Regions from separate parts of the Pseudomonas sp. C9-3 genome, predicted to be linked through region 3. Evidence: predicted binding sites of a transcription regulator. Region 3 holds the regulator's gene; each other region holds the start of a gene.

Region 1 (4,446 bases), 3.2 Mb from region 3:
TGTGGGTTTCGGCGTAGTCCATCAGCTTCTCGCGGGACAGCAGGTCCCACTCGCGCCAGGGAGCGATGACCTTGACGCCCGGCTTCAGCGCGTAGGCGCCCAGCTCGAAGCGAACCTGGTCGTTGCCCTTGCCGGTGGCGCCATGGGAGATGGCGTCAGCGCCGGTGGCGTTGGCGATCTCGATCAGGCGCTTGGCGATCAGCGGACGAGCGATGGAAGTACCCAGCAGGTACTCGCCTTCGTAGACGGTATTGGCACGGAACATCGGGAAGACGAAGTCGCGGACGAACTCTTCTCGCAGGTCCTCGATGAAGATCTCTTTCACGCCCATCTGCTTGGCCTTGGCGCGGGCCGGCTCGACCTCCTCGCCCTGACCCAGGTCAGCGGTAAAGGTCACTACTTCGCAGTTATAGGTATCCTGCAGCCACTTCAGAATCACGGAGGTGTCCAGGCCACCGGAATACGCCAGGACTACCTTCTTCACGTCCGCCATGCCACTCAACTCCACGGGGGTTGTCACGAAAGGGACCGATTCTACTGCCCGCCCAGGATAATTTACAGAGGGGCGACAGCTTTTGACGACAAAGCGACAAATACTATCGTCGGTGCGACCCGCCGCCGCAGGTTCAACCCTTGGGTGCAGCGGGTGGCGTGGCGGCGTTCGCGGCCGGCGTCGTGGGCGCGCCTTGGGACGGGGCGCTGGTGGCCGATGCAGGCGCGGCGGGAGCGGATGCAGCAGGCGCCACGGGTGCTTCAGCGGGCGCGGGCGGAGCTTCTTCGGTCACTGCTTCGCGGGACAGATTGACCGTCACCCGGCGGTTCTTCGCCCGGTTGGCGGCGGAGTTGTTCTTCACCAGCGGGTAGCGCTCGCCATAGAAGCGCACGGTGATCTGCGATTCGGCTACGCCGTTGGCCTTGAGGTACTCCATCACCGCGATGGCGCGGCGGCGCGAGGCTTCGCGGTTCGCCAGGCGGTTGCCACTGTTGTCGGAGTGACCATCCAGCTCGATGCGATTCACCGTCGGGTCGGCCTTCATGTACTGCAGGATGATGTCGAGCTTGGCGCGCCCCAGCGGGTCGACCTCGGTGCCGCCGTCAGGGAAGCCGACCTGGCTCTGGCGCACCTGGTCGAAGTTGACCGGGAGCATCTTCGTCGAACAGTCCTGGAACTTCGCGTATCCATCGGCGAAACGCGTGGGCATCAGCCGCACCTGCAGGTTCTCGCCGGTGCGCGTGCGGTGGCGCACTTCCGGCGCGCGGCCCTCCAGCAGGCCGCCGAGCAAGCGCCCGGCCTGCTGCTGGGTGCTGTTGAACGGAACGTCGCCCGAACCCACCTGTACCGACCCCAGATTCAGATCACCCTGCCCCGGCCGCCACGGCGGCGCGGCGGCCAGCAGGGTCGCCGAGCCAGTGCCCAGCCACCCCGTCAGCGGCTTGAGACGGAATGTCGGCTGCTCACCAGCGCGCCAGACGAACTCGCCCAGGCCGAAACCGGCCACACTCTGCGACAACCGGCACTCGAACTGGTCACCCTCCACCGTCCATTGCGCACTTTCCAGGCGAGTCTGGAAGGTCAGACCCCAGGCCGGAAGGCTCGCGCAAAGAGTGAGGAGAAGTAGAGATGGCTGGCGCACGGTGGCATCCACACAGATAAAAAGGCGTCCCACAATCTATCGGTCGGCCCCGGTAAAACTTGATAGCGAGTGCCGGCGGCGGCCTTTTCCGGTAGCATTTCACCCTCTTCCCGCTGCAACCGCACCCCTGGAATCCGCATGTCCGACCGCCTGACACTCCTGCGCCCCGACGACTGGCACATCCACCTGCGCGACGGCGCCGCACTCGCGCAAACCGTCGGCGACGCCGCCCGCACCTTCGGCCGCGCCATCATCATGCCGAACCTGGTCCCGCCGGTACGCAACGCCGCCGAAGCCGATGCCTATCGCCAGCGCATCCTGGCCGCCCGGCCGGCCGGTAGCCGCTTCGAGCCGCTGATGGTGCTCTACCTCACCGACCGCACCAGCGCCGAGGAAGTCCGCGCCGCCAAGGCCTCGGGCTTCGTGCACGCCGCCAAGCTCTATCCGGCCGGCGCCACCACCAACTCCGATTCCGGTGTGACCAGCGTCGACAACATCTTCCACGTCCTCGAAGCCATGGCCGAAGTCGGCCTGCCGCTGCTGGTACACGGTGAAGTGACCCGCGCGGAAGTCGACGTATTCGACCGCGAGAAGCGCTTCATCGACGAACACCTGACCCGCGTGGTCGAGCGCTTCCCGACTCTCAAGGTGGTCTTCGAGCACATCACCACCGGCGATGCCGCCGCTTTCGTCAAGGCCGCCCCGGCCAACGTTGGCGCCACCATCACCGCGCACCACCTGCTGTACAACCGCAACCACATGCTGGTTGGCGGCATCCGCCCGCACTTCTATTGCCTGCCGATCCTCAAGCGCAACACCCACCAGGAAGCCCTGCTGGATGCGGCCACCAGTGGCAGCCCGAAGTTCTTCCTCGGCACCGACTCGGCACCGCACGCGCGCCACGCCAAGGAAGCCGCCTGCGGTTGCGCCGGCTGCTACACCGCCTACGCCGCCATCGAGCTGTACGCGGAAGCCTTCGAGCAACGCAATGCGCTGGACAAGCTGGAGGGCTTCGCCAGCCTGCACGGCCCGGACTTCTACGGCCTGCCGCGCAACAGCGACCGCATCACCCTGGTGCGTGAAGAATGGGAAGCGCCGGCGGCCCTGCCGTTCGGCGACTTCGATGTAGTCCCGCTGCGTGCCGGCGAGAAACTGCGCTGGCGCCTGCTGGAGACCGTGGCATGAGTGACGAGAACGAAATCTTCGAAGAAGAACTCGACGGTTCTTTCCCGCCAGGCCCGCGCCACCCGATGGCACGTCGCTTCCGCGGCTACCTGCCGGTCGTGGTGGACGTCGAGACCGGCGGCTTCAACGCCGGCACCGACGCCCTGCTGGAAATCGCCGCCGTCACCATCGGCATGGACGAAAGCGGCTACCTGTTCCCCGAGCACACCTACTTCTTCCGTGTGGAGCCCTTCGAAGGCGCCAACATCGAGCAGGCCGCGCTGGAGTTCACCGGCATCAAGCTGGACCACCCACTGCGCATGGCCGTGCCGGAAGAACAGGCACTCACCGAGATCTTCCGTGGCATCCGCAAGTCGCTGAAGTCCAACGGCTGCAAGCGCGCGATCCTGGTCGGCCACAACAGCAGCTTCGACCTGGGCTTCCTCAACGCGGCGGTCAACCGCAGCGGCGTGAAGCGCAACCCGTTCCACCCCTTCTCCAGCTTCGACACCGCGACCCTCGCCGGCCTCGCCTACGGCCAGACTGTCCTGGCCAAGGCCTGCCAGACCGCCGGTATCGAGTTCGACAACCGTGAAGCGCACTCGGCCCGTTACGACACCGAGAAGACCGCCGAGCTGTTCTGCGGCATCGTCAACCGCTGGAAGGAGTTCGGCGGCTGGATGGAAGACGATCACTGATCGGCTTCAACGCTCCATGAAAAAGCCCCGCACTTGCGGGGCTTTTTCATGGAGCCGGCATCAACACCCTGCCTTACCTGCAGGAGCGAGCTTGCTCTCGCGAACCCCAGCGTCTTCGGATGCCTGACAGGTGGGATTGGCGCCATAGCCGCCCCAGTTCGCGAGCAAGCTCGCTCCTGCAAAAAACATATCGCTCCCGATGCCTAAGCGCGCAGCCCGCAATCCACGCGGGTTAGACGCTAAGTCATTGAACCCAATGACCATTTGTCAGACAGCCTGGATGCGTACTCGGGAACTTTTGACAATCATTCTCATTATTATTAGTATCGCTTCCAACAACCCCACAGCGACTGTAGTGCAACCATGTACGTCTGCCTCTGCAACGGTGTTACCGATACCCAGATCCGCGATGCGATCTACGACGGCGCCTGCAATTACCGCGAAGTGCGCGAGTGCACCGGCGTCGGTACCCAGTGCGGTAAGTGCGCTTGCCTCGCCAAGCAGGTGGTTCGCGATACGCTCGGCGACCTGCAAAGCGCCCAGAGCATGAACTACAACCTGGCCTACGCGGCGAGTTGAAAAAATACCGCTGATCAGTTCAGCAGAAATTGCGAAGAAACCGGGCACTGGCCCGGTTTTTTTATGCCTGAAATTCAGGGATTTAGCGCCGGGATGCGGAATGAAAACATTCGCATTCATATTCCTTTTTATAACAAATTCAAGTACTTATGTTTGACATATGGTTATAAGGGGGCGAGAATTTCAATCTCTCCCACTCCACACGGCAGGACCCCGGCATGAAAGGCGACAAGAAAGTCATCCAGCATCTGAACAAGATCCTCGGCAACGAGCTGATCGCCATCAACCAGTACTTCCTGCACTCGCGCATGTGGAACGACTGGGGCCTGAAGCGCCTCGGCGCGCACGAGTACCACGAGTCCATCGATGAG
Region 2 (4,446 bases), 3.2 Mb from region 3:
CTGCTGCGGCGCCTGGCGCTGCTGGAGCAGCAGGGGGCCGAGGACTTCTTCGGCGAACCGGCACTGCAACTTGAAGACCTGCTGCGCCCCGAGGCCGATGGTCGCGGGCGCATCCACTTGCTGGATGCCAGCAAGCTGGTACACGACGCGCCCAAGGTCTACGCCACCTTCCTGCTCTGGCTGCTGGCCGAGCTGTTCGAACAACTGCCCGAGCGCGGCGATGCGGACAAGCCGATCCTCGCGCTGTTCTTCGACGAGGCGCACCTGCTGTTCAACGGCACGCCCAAGGCTTTGCAGGACCGCCTGGAGCAGGTGGTGCGGCTGATCCGTTCCAAGGGCGTGGGCGTGTACTTCGTCACCCAGTCGCCCAGCGACCTGCCGGACGACGTGTTGGCGCAACTGGGCCTGCGCATCCAGCACGGCCTGCGTGCCTTCACGGCCAAGGAGCAGAAATCCCTGCGCGCGGTGGCCGATGGCTTCCGCCCGAACCCGGCGTTCGACACCCTGAAGGTGCTCACGGAACTTGGCATCGGCGAGGCGCTGGTTGGCACGCTGGAAGAGAAGGGCACTCCTGCAATGGTCGAGCGCGTGGCCGTGGCGCCGCCGCAGTCGCGCATCGGCCCGCTGACCGATGCCGAGCGTGCGGACGTCATCCGTCGCTCGCCGCTGGCCGGGCGTTATGACCAGCCGATCGACCGCGAGTCTGCCTACGAAAAGCTCACCGGCCGCGCCGACGACAAGATGGCGCCGACCCAGGGGAAGGAAGAGAAGGGCACCGACTTCGGCGGTATGGCCGGCGAGATCCTTGGTTCCCTGGCCAGCCAGGTCAGCAAGACTGTGGTGCGCCAGGCGGCGAACCAGATCGGCCGGCAACTGGTGCGAGGGCTGATGGGCGCGCTGTTGGGCGGTAGCAAGCGGCGGTAATTGCAGAGCCGTCTGTGGTGAATCAGATCGGTACCGGCGAAAGCGAATTCACCGGCGGGTTCGTCTCGGGGCGGTTCGCGAGCAAGGGCCAGGCGCCCCTCGGTCCTGCACGGAGCGAGGTTTTTTGTAGGAGCGAGCTTGCTCGCGAACAAAAAAGGCGCCTGAAGGCGCCTTTTTCGTTTCTGCCGAAATCAGATGCGGAAACTGTCCACCAGGTGTCGCAGGCGACCGGCCTGGTTCTCCAGGTCGGCGCAGGCGCGCAGGGTGGCCTGGAGGTTTTCCACGCCCTCCTGGTTGAGGGTGTTGATCTCGGTGATGTCCATGTTCAGCGAGTCGACTACGGCGGTCTGTTCCTCGGTGGCGGTGGCGACCGACTGGTTCATCGAGTCGATCTCGCCAATGCGGTGAGTCACGCTGGCCAGACGCTCGCCGGCACGGTTGGCGATTTCCACGCTTTCCAGGCTGTAGCGCTGGCTCTCGGTCATGGTGTCCACGGCTTCGCGGGCGCCGACCTGCAGCTCCTCGATCATCTTCTGAATCTGCTGGGCCGACTCCTGCGCGCGGTGGGCGAGGTTGCGCACTTCGTCGGCGACCACGGCGAAGCCACGGCCGGCTTCCCCGGCACGGGCGGCCTCGATGGCAGCGTTGAGGGCCAGCAGGTTGGTCTGCTCAGAGATGCCTTTGATCACTTCGAGAATCTGCCCGATGTTCACCGTGCGGCTGTTCAGCGCTTCGATGTTGGCGCAGGCCGAACTGATCTTGTCCGACAGCTGATTCATCGCGCTGATGGTCTGCTCCACCACCTGGCGCCCGTCGCCGGCCTGGTGCGAGGCATCGGTGGCGTGGTGCGAGGCGTCGGCGGCGTTGCGGGCGATTTCCTGGGCGGCGGCGCCCAGTTCGTTGATCGCCGCGGCGACGCTGTTGGTGTGGTTGGACTGCTCGTCGGAGTTGCTCATCGATGAGTTGGAGGCGTTCACCACCAATTGCGAGACGTCGTGCAACTGGCGTGCGGTGGAAGCCACTTCGCGGATCGATTCGTGGATACGTTCGACGAAGCGGTTGAAGGCGTTGCCCAGCACGCCGAACTCGTCGTTGCTGGCGACCTTCAGACGCTTGGTCAGGTCGCCCTCGCCCTGGGCGATGTCTTCCATGGCGCGCCCCATGGTGGTCAGCGGCTGCATCAGCACGCGGATCAGCATGCCCAGCAGGAGCAGGATGGCGACGATGGCGATGGCCGCGGCGATGACGGCCGAGGTGCGGAATTTGCTCAGCATCGAATAGGCGGCGTCCTTGTCGATGGACAGGCCGATGTACCAGTTCACCGATGGCAGGCCTTTGACCTGGGTGAAGCTGAGGATGCGGGTGTGGCCGTTGAGCTCGGCCTCGCTGAAGCCGCCGCCGATCCTGGGCGTGTTCTGCGGGTAGATGTCGGCCAGGGACTTCATGATGAAGCTCTTGTCCGGGTGCACCAGGATCTTGCCGTCGCCGCTGACCAGGAAGGCATAGCCCATGCCGCTGAAGTCCAGCGAGTTGATGATCTGTACCAGGGTCTGCAGGCCGAGATCGCCGCCGACCACGCCTACGGTCTTGCCGCCGGCGCGGGCCGGGGTGGCCACGGTCATGATCAGTTCCTGGGTGGCCGCGTCGATGTAGGGTTCGGTCAGCGTGGTGCCGCCGGCCGCGACGGCATCCTTGTACCAGGGGCGGGTGCGCGGGTCGTAACCATCAGGCATGGCGCTGTTCGGGCGCATGGTGAAGGTGCCGTCTTCCTGGCCCAGGTAGGTGAAGTTGAAGGTCTTGCGCAGGGTCTCCTGTTCCAGCAGCGCGCTCAGGTGGTCCGCTGCGCTGTCGCGGGCGATGGTCTGTGCGGTGCTTTCGATCAGCAGCAGACGGCCGCTCAGCCAGTTCTGGATGTTGCTGGCGCTCACGTCGCCCATTTCCCGCAGATAGTCCTCGAGGTCCTCGCGGATCGCGTTGCGCTGCAGGTAGTCGTTGTAGAGGGTGAAGAGGGCGAATGCCGAGAAAACAACAAGAGAAGCGGCCAGGAGGATCTTATGGCTGAATTTCAGGCTCTTGATCATGCTGCGTCGAGTCCGGAGGTAGTGGGATGCCTGAACGGCGTGGGTCCGGGCGACAGATCCGGTGTCGCCGCAGAACGTCCGTCCCCGTGGTGTGAAACGGACGGCGCCGGCGCGGCGGATAGCCGTGCGGGCTTGGCCGGGACTCCCTTGTCCTGGCAGTGAAGACAGGCCCGGTTTGTTGGTTGCTATCAAAGGCCTTCACCCTTGCTTTCGGCGTGGCCTGTGGAAGCTTGAAAGAGTCGGACGAACGGTAGAGGTGGCTCTGTGGCGGGTGTTTCAGCAGTGATACAGGCGGCTGTCGAGCGGCCCCCACAGTCCTGCTGGGAGCGAGGTCTCTTGTACGAGCGAACTTGCTCGCGAACAAAAAAGGCGCCCGGAGGCGCCTTTTTCGTTTCCGCCGGAATCAGATGCGGAAACTGTCCACCAGGTGGCGCAGGCGACCGGCCTGGTTCTCCAGGTCGGCACAGGCGCGCAGGGTGGCCTGGAGGTTTTCCACGCCCTCCTGGTTGAGGGTGTTGATCTCGGTGATGTCCATGTTCAGCGAGTCGACCACGGCGGTCTGTTCCTCGGTGGCGGTGGCGACCGACTGGTTCATCGAGTCGATCTCGCCGATGCGGTGGGTCACGCTGGCCAGGCGTTCGCCTGCACGGTTGGCGATCTCCACGCTTTCCAGGCTGTAGCGCTGGCTCTCGGTCATGGTGTCCACGGCCTCGCGGGCGCCGATCTGCAACTCTTCGATCATCTTCTGGATTTCCTGCGCGGACTCCTGGGCGCGGTGCGCCAGGTTGCGTACCTCGTCCGCCACTACAGCGAAACCTCGCCCGGCTTCCCCGGCGCGGGCGGCTTCGATGGCGGCGTTCAGTGCCAGCAGGTTGGTCTGCTCGGAGATGCCTTTGATCACCTCCAGAATCTGCCCGATGTTCACCGTGCGGCTGTTCAGCGCCTCGATGTTGGCGCAGGCGGAGCTGATCTTGTCAGACAGCTGGTTCATCGCGCTGATGGTCTGCTCGACCACCTGGCGCCCGTCGCCGGCCTGGTGCGAGGCATCGGTGGCGTGGTGCGAGGCGTCGGCGGCGTTGCGGGCGATTTCCTGGGCGGCGGCGCCCAGTTCGTTGATCGCTGCGGCGACACTGTTGGTCCGGTTGGACTGCTCGTCGGAGTTGCTCATCGATGAGTTGGAGGCGTTCACCACCAACTGCGAGACGTCATGCAGGCTGCGTGCGGTGGAAGCCACTTCGCGGATCGACTCGTGGATTCGCTCGACGAAACGGTTGAAGGCATTGGCCAGCACGCCGAACTCGTCGTTGCTGGCGACCTGCAGGCGCTTGGTCAGGTCGCCTTCGCCCTGGGCGATGTCCTGCATGGCGCGGCCCATGTCGGTCAGCGGCGCCATCAGCACGCGGATGAGCATGCCCAGCAGGAAGAGGATGGCGACGATGGC
Region 3 (4,446 bases):
AGGGCGGCCAGCTGCTGGCGCGGATCAAGGGCGTGCGCAAGAAGCTGTCCCAGGACCTGGGCTTCCTGATGCCGTCGGTGCATATCCGCGACAACCTCGACCTGCTGCCCAATGCCTACCGCCTGACGCTGATGGGCGTCAGCGTGGCCGAAGCCGAGATCTATCCGGACCGCGACCTGGCGATCAACCCTGGCCAGGTGTTCGGCACCCTCAACGGCATCGCCGGCAAGGACCCGGCCTTCGGTCTGGAAGCCGTATGGATCGAGGCCTCGCAGCGCGACCAGGCGCAGTCCCTGGGCTACACGGTGGTGGATGCCAGCACCGTGGTTGCCACCCACCTGAACCAGGTGCTGCACAAGCACGCCCATGAGCTGCTCGGCCACGAGGAAGTCCAGCAACTGATGCAGCTGCTGGCCAAGACTTCGCCCAAGCTCGCCGAAGAGCTGGTGCCGGGGCTGATTTCCCTGTCGACCCTGCTCAAGGTGCTGCAGGCGCTGCTGCAGGAACAGGTGCCGGTACGCGATATCCGCACCATCGCCGAGGCCATCGCCAACGTGGCGGCGAAGAGTCAAGATCCCGCCGCGATGGTAGCGGCGGTTCGCGTAGCGCTGTCCCGCGCAATCGTGCAAACCATTGTGGGACTAGAGCCGGAGCTGCCTGTGATCACTCTGGAACCCAGGTTGGAACAGATATTGCTCAATAGTCTTCAGAAGGCCGGACAGGGCTCCGAAGACGGCATGTTGCTGGAACCCGGAATGGCCGAAAAGCTGCAACGCTCGATGGTTGAAGCGGCGCAGCGTCAGGAGATGCTCGGCAAGCCGGCGATTCTGCTGGTGGCAGGTCCCATCCGCGCGATGATGTCGCGATTCGCCCGGATGGCGGTTCCCACCATGAACGTGCTGGCTTACCAGGAAATCCCGGACAACAAACAAGTCACGATTGTCGCCACTGTTGGGCAGAACTGATTGAGGTCCAAGGCCATGCAGGTAAAACGCTTCTTCGCCGCCGATATGCGTCAGGCCATGAAACTGGTCCGTGACGAGCTGGGCCCGGATGCCTCGATCATCGGCAACCGCCGTGTCGCCGGCGGCGTGGAGCTGACCGCCGCGCTGGATTACCAGGCGCCGGTGGCCGCCAGCAAGCCGAACCCGGCGCTGGAAGCCGAACTGCGCAAGACCCAGGCGAAGATCGCCCAGGCCAAGGCGGACCTGTCGGCCCCGACCCGCGCAACCGATGGCGTGCGCAAGGACCGTCAAATGTACGGCACCGAAGCGCCGCGCCGCAGTGCTGCCGAGACCCTGGCCGAAGCCATGGCCGCGCCGGCCGCCCCGACGCCGGCTGCCGCCGGCCAGCAGGCGCTGGAAGCCATGCGCTTCGAGCTCAACGGCCTGCGTGAACTGATTGAAGTGCAACTGGGCTCCATCGCCTGGAACCAGCTGCAGAACCAGCGCCCGAAGCAGGCCAACCTGTGGCGTCGCCTGCAGCGCATGGGCCTGCCGGCCGACCTGTCGCGCAGCCTGCTGGAGCGCGTAGCCTCCATCGCCGATCCGAAGCAGGCCTGGCGTATGCTGCTGGCGCACCTGGCGCGCTCGATCAACACCCCGGAAACCGACCTGCTGGAGCAGGGCGGCGTGATCGCCCTGGTCGGCCCGGCCGGCATGGGCAAGACCACCACCTTGGCCAAGCTGGCTGCCCGCTACGTACTCAAGTACGGCGCGCAGAGCATTGCCCTGGTGTCCATGGACAGCTTCCGCATCGGTGCTCAGGAGCAGATCAAGACCCTGGGCCGTATCCTCAATGTGCCGGTGACCCTGGTCGATCCTGGCCAGTCGCTGATCCAGGCCATGGCGCCGCTGGCGCGCAAGCGTCTGGTGCTGATCGACACCGCCGGCCTGCCGGCCAATGATCCGGCGCTGCGCATGCAGCTCGAAGCGCTGTCGTCGCTGAGCCTGAACGTGAAGAATTACCTCGTGCTGGCCGCGACCAGCCAGAGCCAGGTGCTCAAGTCCGCCTGGCAGAACTATCGTTCCTGTGGGCTGGCCGGGTGCATCCTGACCAAGCTGGACGAAGCGGGAAGCCTCGGCGAAGCTCTGGCTCTGGCTATCAGCCAGCATCTCCCGGTAGCCTATCTGGCTGACGGGCCGAAGATCCCGGATGACCTGCATGTGGCACGCGCGCACCAACTGGTCAGCCGTGCGGTGAGCCTGCAGTCGCCGGAAGAGCCCAGCGAGGACGCCATGGCCGACATGTTCGCCGGCCTTTACCAGCAGCCGGTGCGTCGCGCCAGCTGAGGATTGTGAGCCCCGGGTGGGGCGTGGGGCGGCCGGTTGGGCCGCCCAAGCGATGCGGATGCTCTGCAAGATGATCCGCGAGCACCGGAAGCGGTGGAGCACCGCAGCCGGATTAGCCGAAACGCCAGAAGCGTGACGGTCGAATGACGAGACAAGGTATTGATATGGGCATGCATCCCGTTCAGGTAATCGCAGTCACCGGTGGCAAGGGTGGCGTGGGCAAGACCAACGTGTCGGTGAATCTGTCGCTGGCGCTGGCCGATCTTGGTCGCCGCGTCATGCTGCTGGACGCCGACCTTGGCCTGGCCAACGTCGACGTGCTGCTGGGCCTGTCGCCCAAGCGCACGCTGGCCGACGTGATCGAAGGCGAATGCGACCTGCGCGACGTGATCCTCCAGGGGCCCGGCGGCATCCGCATCGTCCCGGCGGCCTCGGGCACCCAGAGCATGGTGCACCTCACGCCGATGCAGCATGCCGGCCTGATCCAGGCTTTCAGCGACATCAGCGACAACATCGACGTGCTGGTGGTGGACACCGCCGCCGGTATCGGCGACTCGGTGGTGAGCTTCGTTCGCGCGGCCCAGGAAGTACTGCTGGTCGTCTGCGATGAACCCACGTCCATCACCGATGCCTATGCTTTGATCAAGCTGCTCAACCGCGACTACGGCATGACCCGTTTCCGCGTGCTGGCGAACATGGCCCACAGCCCCCAGGAGGGCCGCAACCTGTTCGCCAAGCTGACCAAGGTCACCGACCGTTTCCTCGACGTGGCGCTGCAGTACGTCGGCGCCATTCCTTACGACGAGTCGGTGCGCAAGGCGGTGCAGAAGCAGCGTTCGGTGTATGAGGCGTTCCCGCGCAGCAAGGCTTCCCTGGCCTTCCGGGCGGTGGCGCAGAAGGTCGACAGCTGGCCGCTGCCGGCCAACCCACGAGGGCACCTGGAGTTCTTCGTCGAGCGCCTGGTGCAACATCCCACGGGTTCGGCCGTATGACCGCGGCCTCCGGAGCGCGTATGTACAGCAAGGCACAGGCGCATAACTCCCAGGAACTGCTGATCCAGAAACACGCACCACTGGTGAAGCGCATCGCCTACCACCTGCTGGGCCGCCTGCCGGCCAGCGTGCAGGTGGAGGACCTGATGCAGGCCGGGATGATCGGCCTGCTGGAGGCGGCGAAGAAGTACGACGCGGGCAAGGGCGCGAGCTTCGAGACCTATGCCGGCATCCGTATCCGTGGCGCCATGCTCGACGAGGTGCGCAAGGGCGATTGGGCGCCCCGTTCGGTGCACCGCAACACCCGTATGGTCAGCGACGCCATCCGCGCCGTCGAGGCGCGCACCGGACGCGACGCTAAAGATCAGGAGGTTGCTGCCGAACTCAATATGAGCCTCGAAGATTATTACGGCATCCTCAGCGACACCCAGGGCAGCCGGCTGTACAGCTTCGATGACATGTTGCAGGACGGTGAACAGGGCGGTGGCCTTGCCGAAGACGCTTCGCATCACGACAACGAGCCGTCCCACGGCCTGGAAGACGAACGCTTCCAGGCGGCGCTGGCCGACGCCATTACCAAGCTGCCCGAGCGCGAGCGGCTGGTCCTGGCGCTGTACTACGACGAGGAGCTCAACCTCAAGGAGATCGGCGAAGTACTGGGCGTCAGCGAGTCCCGCGTCAGCCAGCTGCACAGCCAGTGCGCCGCGCGCCTGCGCTCGCGACTGGCGGAGTGGCGCGCGCGCTGAGCATCGGGTAGTTTCGCGGCTGCTTGTTCTGAGCGTAAAGCCTGAAAGGAATTTCCTTAGGCAAGTTATAGGCTTACGAATTTTTGGGTGACGTTCCTTTGACGCATCCACCCCAAAGAGCGCACGGCGCTCAATGAATTGACGGCACGCCCGCCAGGGCGCGTTTGGTATCGATGGAGGCAGGTTTGGACAAGAACATGAAAATTCTCATCGTGGACGACTTTTCCACGATGAGGCGCATCATCAAGAACCTCCTGCGAGACCTGGGGTTCACCAACACCGCAGAAGCCGACGACGGCACCACTGCGCTGCCGATGCTGCACAGCGGCAACTTCGATTTCCTCGTGACCGACTGGAACATGCCCGGCATGACCGGCATCGACCTGCTTCGTGCGGTCCGCGCCGACGAGCGCCTCA
Region 4 (4,446 bases), 2.8 Mb from region 3:
GAACGCTGGGTGCTGCTGCAGACACGCCTGGGCATTTCCCCGAGCGGCCTGCAGGCCACTCCGCCAGCTTCGCCCTACAGCGACAGTCCGCGCAGGCTGTCGGACTGCATCAAGCCGGGCAACGTGATCGACGACGAAGTGCGAGCCTGCGTCAAAGGGTACCGGCCGAAGACCTGGTGACGGGCAGCCTGCGGATCATGGCCATGGCCCGCACAGCGCGACGAGAACCCCGCCCGCTTGGGCGGGGTATCGGCCGATCACTTGGCCTTGTAGATGATGCCCGGGCTGCACTGGACCATCTGGTAATGATCCGGCAGTGCGTTGAGCGCCTCGGAAGCGCCGAGGAACAGGTAGCCGCCGGGCTTGAGGGTGGCATGGATGCGCAGCAGGATGTCGCGCTTCACCTCGGCCGAGAAATAGATCAGTACGTTGCGGCAGAACACCATGTCGAACTTGCCCAGCGTCGCGTAGCTGTCCAGCAGGTTCAGCGCGCGGAACTCCACGCGGCTCTTGATCGCCGGCTTCACCGTCCAGCGCCCCGGAGTCTTCTGGTCGAAGTAGCGCGCCAGGCGCTCCTGCGACAGGCCGCGGCCAATCGCCAGGCTGTCGTACTCACCGGCCTTGCAGGCGCTGAGCATCGAGCCGGAGAGATCCGTGGCGACGATCTGCACGCCCGCCTTGAGCTGGCCGAGGTTGGTGCGCTCGAACTCGTCGATGGCCATCGACAGCGAATAAGGTTCCTGCCCCGAGGAACAGGCCGCCGACCAGATGCGCAGGCGCTGGCCGGGCGCCGCCTTGATCATCTCCGGCAGCACGCGGTTCTTCAGTACTTCGAAGGGGTAGGTATCGCGAAACCACAGGGTCTCGTTGGTGGTCATCGCGTCGACCACCTGCTCGCGCAGCTGGCTGCGCATCTGGATCTTCTGCACCAGCTCGCCCAGGGACTTGATGCCCTGCTGCTCCATCAACTTGTTCAAGCGGCTGGAGACCAGGTACTGCTTGTTGGCGCCCAGGAGGATGCCGCAGGTCTTCTCCAGGAAATCCCGGAACAGCTCGAATTCAGAATTGGTGGATGTCACAGATAAACCTCTTTGCTCGTGGACGGCTGCCGACGGTGCGGCGGCAACTGCCTGACCGGTGCTCAAAAAAACATAGACGATGCGGGCGGCACCGGCGCCACCCGCACCTCGTCACTACCCGTCAGGCCGACGCGCCATCCACGGCCTTGATCCGGTCCGACACGCGGGCCGCCAGGTCATCGGGACGGAACTTGGCGAGGAAGTCGTCAGCGCCGACCTTCTTCACCATGGCCTGGTTGAACACCCCGGACAACGAAGTATGCAGGAGAATGTGCAGATCCTGCATGCGCGGGTCGTGACGGATTTCCGCCGTGAGCGTGTAGCCGTCCATCTCCGGCATCTCGATATCCGAGATCACCATCAACAGATCGCTGCCCGGATGCCCGCCGGCCTCCACCATCTGGTGCAGGTAATCCAGCGCCTGGCGGCCATCGTTGAGCGCCAGCACCTCGACGCCGACGGTCTCCAGGCAACGCACCAGTTGCTTGCGCGCCACCGAGGAGTCGTCCACCACCAGCACGCGCTTGCTCACCGCGCGGGCCTGGGTGTCGGCATCCAGCACGCCTTCGGAGATGTCCTCCGAGGTCGGCGCCACTTCGGCGAGGATCTTCTCCACGTCGATGATTTCCACCAACTGGTTGTCCACCCGCGTCACTGCCGTCAGGTAGTGGTCGCGACCGGTCCCCTTGGGTGGCGGATGGATCGACTCCCAATTCATGTTGACGATGCGCTCCACCGAGTGCACCAGGAAGCCCTGCACCTTGGTGTTGTACTCGGTGATGATCACGAAACTGTTGGCGACATCCCGCAGGGCGTGACGCCCCGTGGCCAGCGCCAGATCGAGGATCGGGATGGTACCGCCGCGGATGTTCGCCACCCCGCGCACCACCTGGCTGGACTTGGGCATCACGGTCAGGCGGGGGCACTGCAGCACCTCCTTCACCTTGAACACGTTGATCCCGTACAGCTGGCTGCCGTTCAAACGGAACAGCAGCAGTTCGAGACGATTCTGGCCAACCAGCTGCGTACGCTGGTTGACCGAATCCATGACTCCGGCCATTGAGCCTCCTGTGCACGCAACGCCGCCCTGCTGGCAGAGACGGCATGACCATTGCTTAAACCGTTGCATGAAACAGGCAACGACATTTTTCCGACATCCGAGACCCGCGCGCGCCCTGGTGGCTGCGCTACTCGGAATGGCGGGTGCGCTGACCCTCTCCCCGGCTGGGGCGGAAGGCTTCACCGCGCCTGAGATCCTTATCGGCTCCACCCAGGGCTTTCTTGAGTTCAAGGTGGAAGATTATCTGCAGACTTCCGGCATAGACGCACGCTACGAGATCGAAGTCGCCCGCATCGACCCCCGGCTGCGCCTGGCGCAGTGCGACAAGGACCTGACGCAGAAGCTGGAAAGCCCGGCGCAACCCGTTGGTCGGGTCACCGTGCGGGTCATCTGCGAAGGCAGCTCTCCCTGGACGGTATTCGTTCCGGCGACGGTCAGGCTGTACCGTCAAGTTGTCGTCACCACCCTGCCCCTGCAGCGCAACCGGGTCATCGAGCCAGGCGATATCAGCGTCGTCGAGCGCGACGTCGGCCAACTGAACCAGGGCTACCTGACCGATCCACAGCAGGTGGTCGGCATGAAGCTCAAGCGCCCGACGGTCAACGACCAGGTACTGGCGCCGGTGTTCCTCGAACAGGCAGCGGCCGTGCGCAAGGGCGACCAGGTGGTGATTCGCGCCAAGACCAATGCGATCAACGTATTCATGCCCGGCGAAGCGCTCTCGGACGGGGTGCCCGGCGAGCAGATCCGCGTGCGCAACCTGCGCTCCCAGCGTATCGTCAGGGCTCGCGTGGTCGAGCCGGGGACCGTGGAAGTCAGCCTGTAGCGCTCGGCCCCGGCGATTTTCTGGCATGATGAACGCAGCCATCTGCAAAATGTGCTCGGGCGCACGAAAATTCGGCCTAAAGTTTCTCCCAGGACGGCCGAAAAGCTTGGCAAGCGTCCAATACCTCCAGAGGTTTCCACCATGGTCATCGACTTCAACCGGCTGAACCCAGCCTCTACGACAGCCAGCACTGGCCGTAGCAGTGCTGCCCAGAGCGGTCGCAGCGAAGCCGCCGCAGAGAATGCCTCCGTCAACGCCCCGGTCAAGAGCGGCGAGTCGGTACAGCTGAGCGATACCGCGCAGCAACTACAGAAAGTAAGCGATCAACTGAAGGACCAGCCCGTGGTCGACAACGAGAAAGTGGCTCGCATCAAAGCGGCCATCGCTGACGGCAGCTACCAGGTCGACAGCCAGAAAGTCGCCAGCAAGCTGCTCGATTTCGAATCCCAGCGCTGAGTTCACTCAGCGCCTGGTCAACCGCTAGAACGCCGAGCCCAAGATGTCCGACGCCCTGCTTTCCCTGATCAACGGCGACATCGAAGCAGCCAGCACCCTGCTGCAACTGATCGACGACGAGTACCAGGCGCTGCAAGCGCGGGATCTCGATCAGCTGCAGAAGCTGCTCGACGGCAAGCTGCCGCTTCTGCAGCAGCTTGAGCAGAATGGCCGCATCCGCGCCCAGGCACTGCTGCAGGCCGGCGTCAGCGTGGATCGCGAAGGGCTCGCGCAGATCGCCCAGGCCACCGGCAATCCTCTGCTCCCCGCACGCGCGGAGGAACTGGGTGCGCTGCTGGAACGCTGCCAGGAAGCCAACCAGCGCAACGGCCGAATCATCCGCTCCGGCCAGGCCAGCACCGAGCGCACGCTCGACATCCTGCGCGGCCAGGACACCCCACGCCTCTATGACCGCTACGGCGGTTCGACCCAGGGCAACCGCCAGCGTCCGCTGAGCCAGGCCTGAGCGTTCGTCGGAAAGCTGGCCTGGCAGCCAGCCTTTGGGCAAAATGCCACTATCGATCCTGCCCCGTGCCTTACTCATAACAAACACAATGGAGATTCGCGGACCGTGTCCAATCCGTTCGTCGAGGAAAATGGCCCTCAACCACCGAAGGTCCTGAAAGCTCCGGTGGAGATCCACGCCAGCCTGAAATTACTGATGGACAGTCACGATCCCCTGGTCATCACCTTCGAAGGGCGCGGCCAGCGCTTCCAGAGCTTTGTCGTCGAGGTCAACCGCGAGCGCAACATCGTCGCCCTGGACGAACTGATCCCCAACGATGGCGAGCGCTTCCTGCAGAACGGCGAGCAGTTCCGTATCGAGGCCTTCCATGAAGGCGTGCGCATTGCCTGGGAGAACACCCAGAACGCCTTCTTCTCCGAGATCGACGGTGCCCGCTGCTACTGGCTGCCGGTGCCGACCGAGATGCTCTATCACCAGCGCCGCAATGCCTTCCGCGCCCCCGTGGGGCAGGGCCAGCCGG

What was found. The regulator FliA, encoded in region 3, starts transcription of late flagellar genes. The targets are predictions, from matches to a motif close to CTAAAGTTTNNNNNNNNNNNGCCGNTAA.
Region 1: RS899_RS03145 (flagellar protein MotY) is a predicted target of FliA. The motif match lies at 1,671-1,698, and genes of this name have one in related genera.
Region 2: RS899_RS02095 (methyl-accepting chemotaxis protein) is a predicted target of FliA. The motif match lies at 3,213-3,240, and genes of this name have one in related genera.
Region 4: flgM (flagellar biosynthesis anti-sigma factor FlgM) is a predicted target of FliA. The motif match lies at 3,042-3,069, and genes of this name have one in related genera.

Annotation. Positions count from the first base shown of each region.
Region 1 covers NZ_CP135919.1:694,361-698,806, reverse strand. Annotated here, with positions in the region: gene RS899_RS03150 (argininosuccinate synthase) at 1-493, opposite strand, end outside; gene RS899_RS03145 (flagellar protein MotY) at 627-1,634, opposite strand; gene pyrC (dihydroorotase) at 1,773-2,819, shown strand; gene rnt (ribonuclease T) at 2,816-3,496, shown strand; gene RS899_RS03130 (bacterioferritin-associated ferredoxin) at 3,860-4,075, shown strand; gene bfrB (bacterioferritin BfrB) at 4,294-4,446, shown strand, end outside.
Region 2 covers NZ_CP135919.1:451,034-455,479, forward strand. Annotated here, with positions in the region: gene RS899_RS02090 (helicase HerA-like domain-containing protein) at 1-924, shown strand, start outside; gene RS899_RS02095 (methyl-accepting chemotaxis protein) at 1,116-3,005, opposite strand; gene RS899_RS02100 (methyl-accepting chemotaxis protein) at 3,409-4,446, opposite strand, start outside.
Region 3 covers NZ_CP135919.1:3,874,398-3,878,843, reverse strand. Annotated here, with positions in the region: gene flhA (flagellar biosynthesis protein FlhA) at 1-965, shown strand, start outside; gene flhF (flagellar biosynthesis protein FlhF) at 981-2,291, shown strand; gene fleN (flagellar synthesis regulator FleN) at 2,456-3,283, shown strand; gene fliA (RNA polymerase sigma factor FliA) at 3,280-4,029, shown strand; gene RS899_RS17540 (chemotaxis response regulator CheY) at 4,227-4,446, shown strand, end outside.
Region 4 covers NZ_CP135919.1:1,096,878-1,101,323, reverse strand. Annotated here, with positions in the region: gene RS899_RS04905 (hypothetical protein) at 1-180, shown strand, start outside; gene cheR (protein-glutamate O-methyltransferase CheR) at 258-1,079, opposite strand; gene RS899_RS04895 (chemotaxis protein CheV) at 1,201-2,139, opposite strand; gene flgA (flagellar basal body P-ring formation chaperone FlgA) at 2,207-2,965, shown strand; gene flgM (flagellar biosynthesis anti-sigma factor FlgM) at 3,107-3,421, shown strand; gene RS899_RS04880 (flagella synthesis protein FlgN) at 3,465-3,926, shown strand; gene RS899_RS04875 (flagellar brake protein) at 4,032-4,446, shown strand, end outside.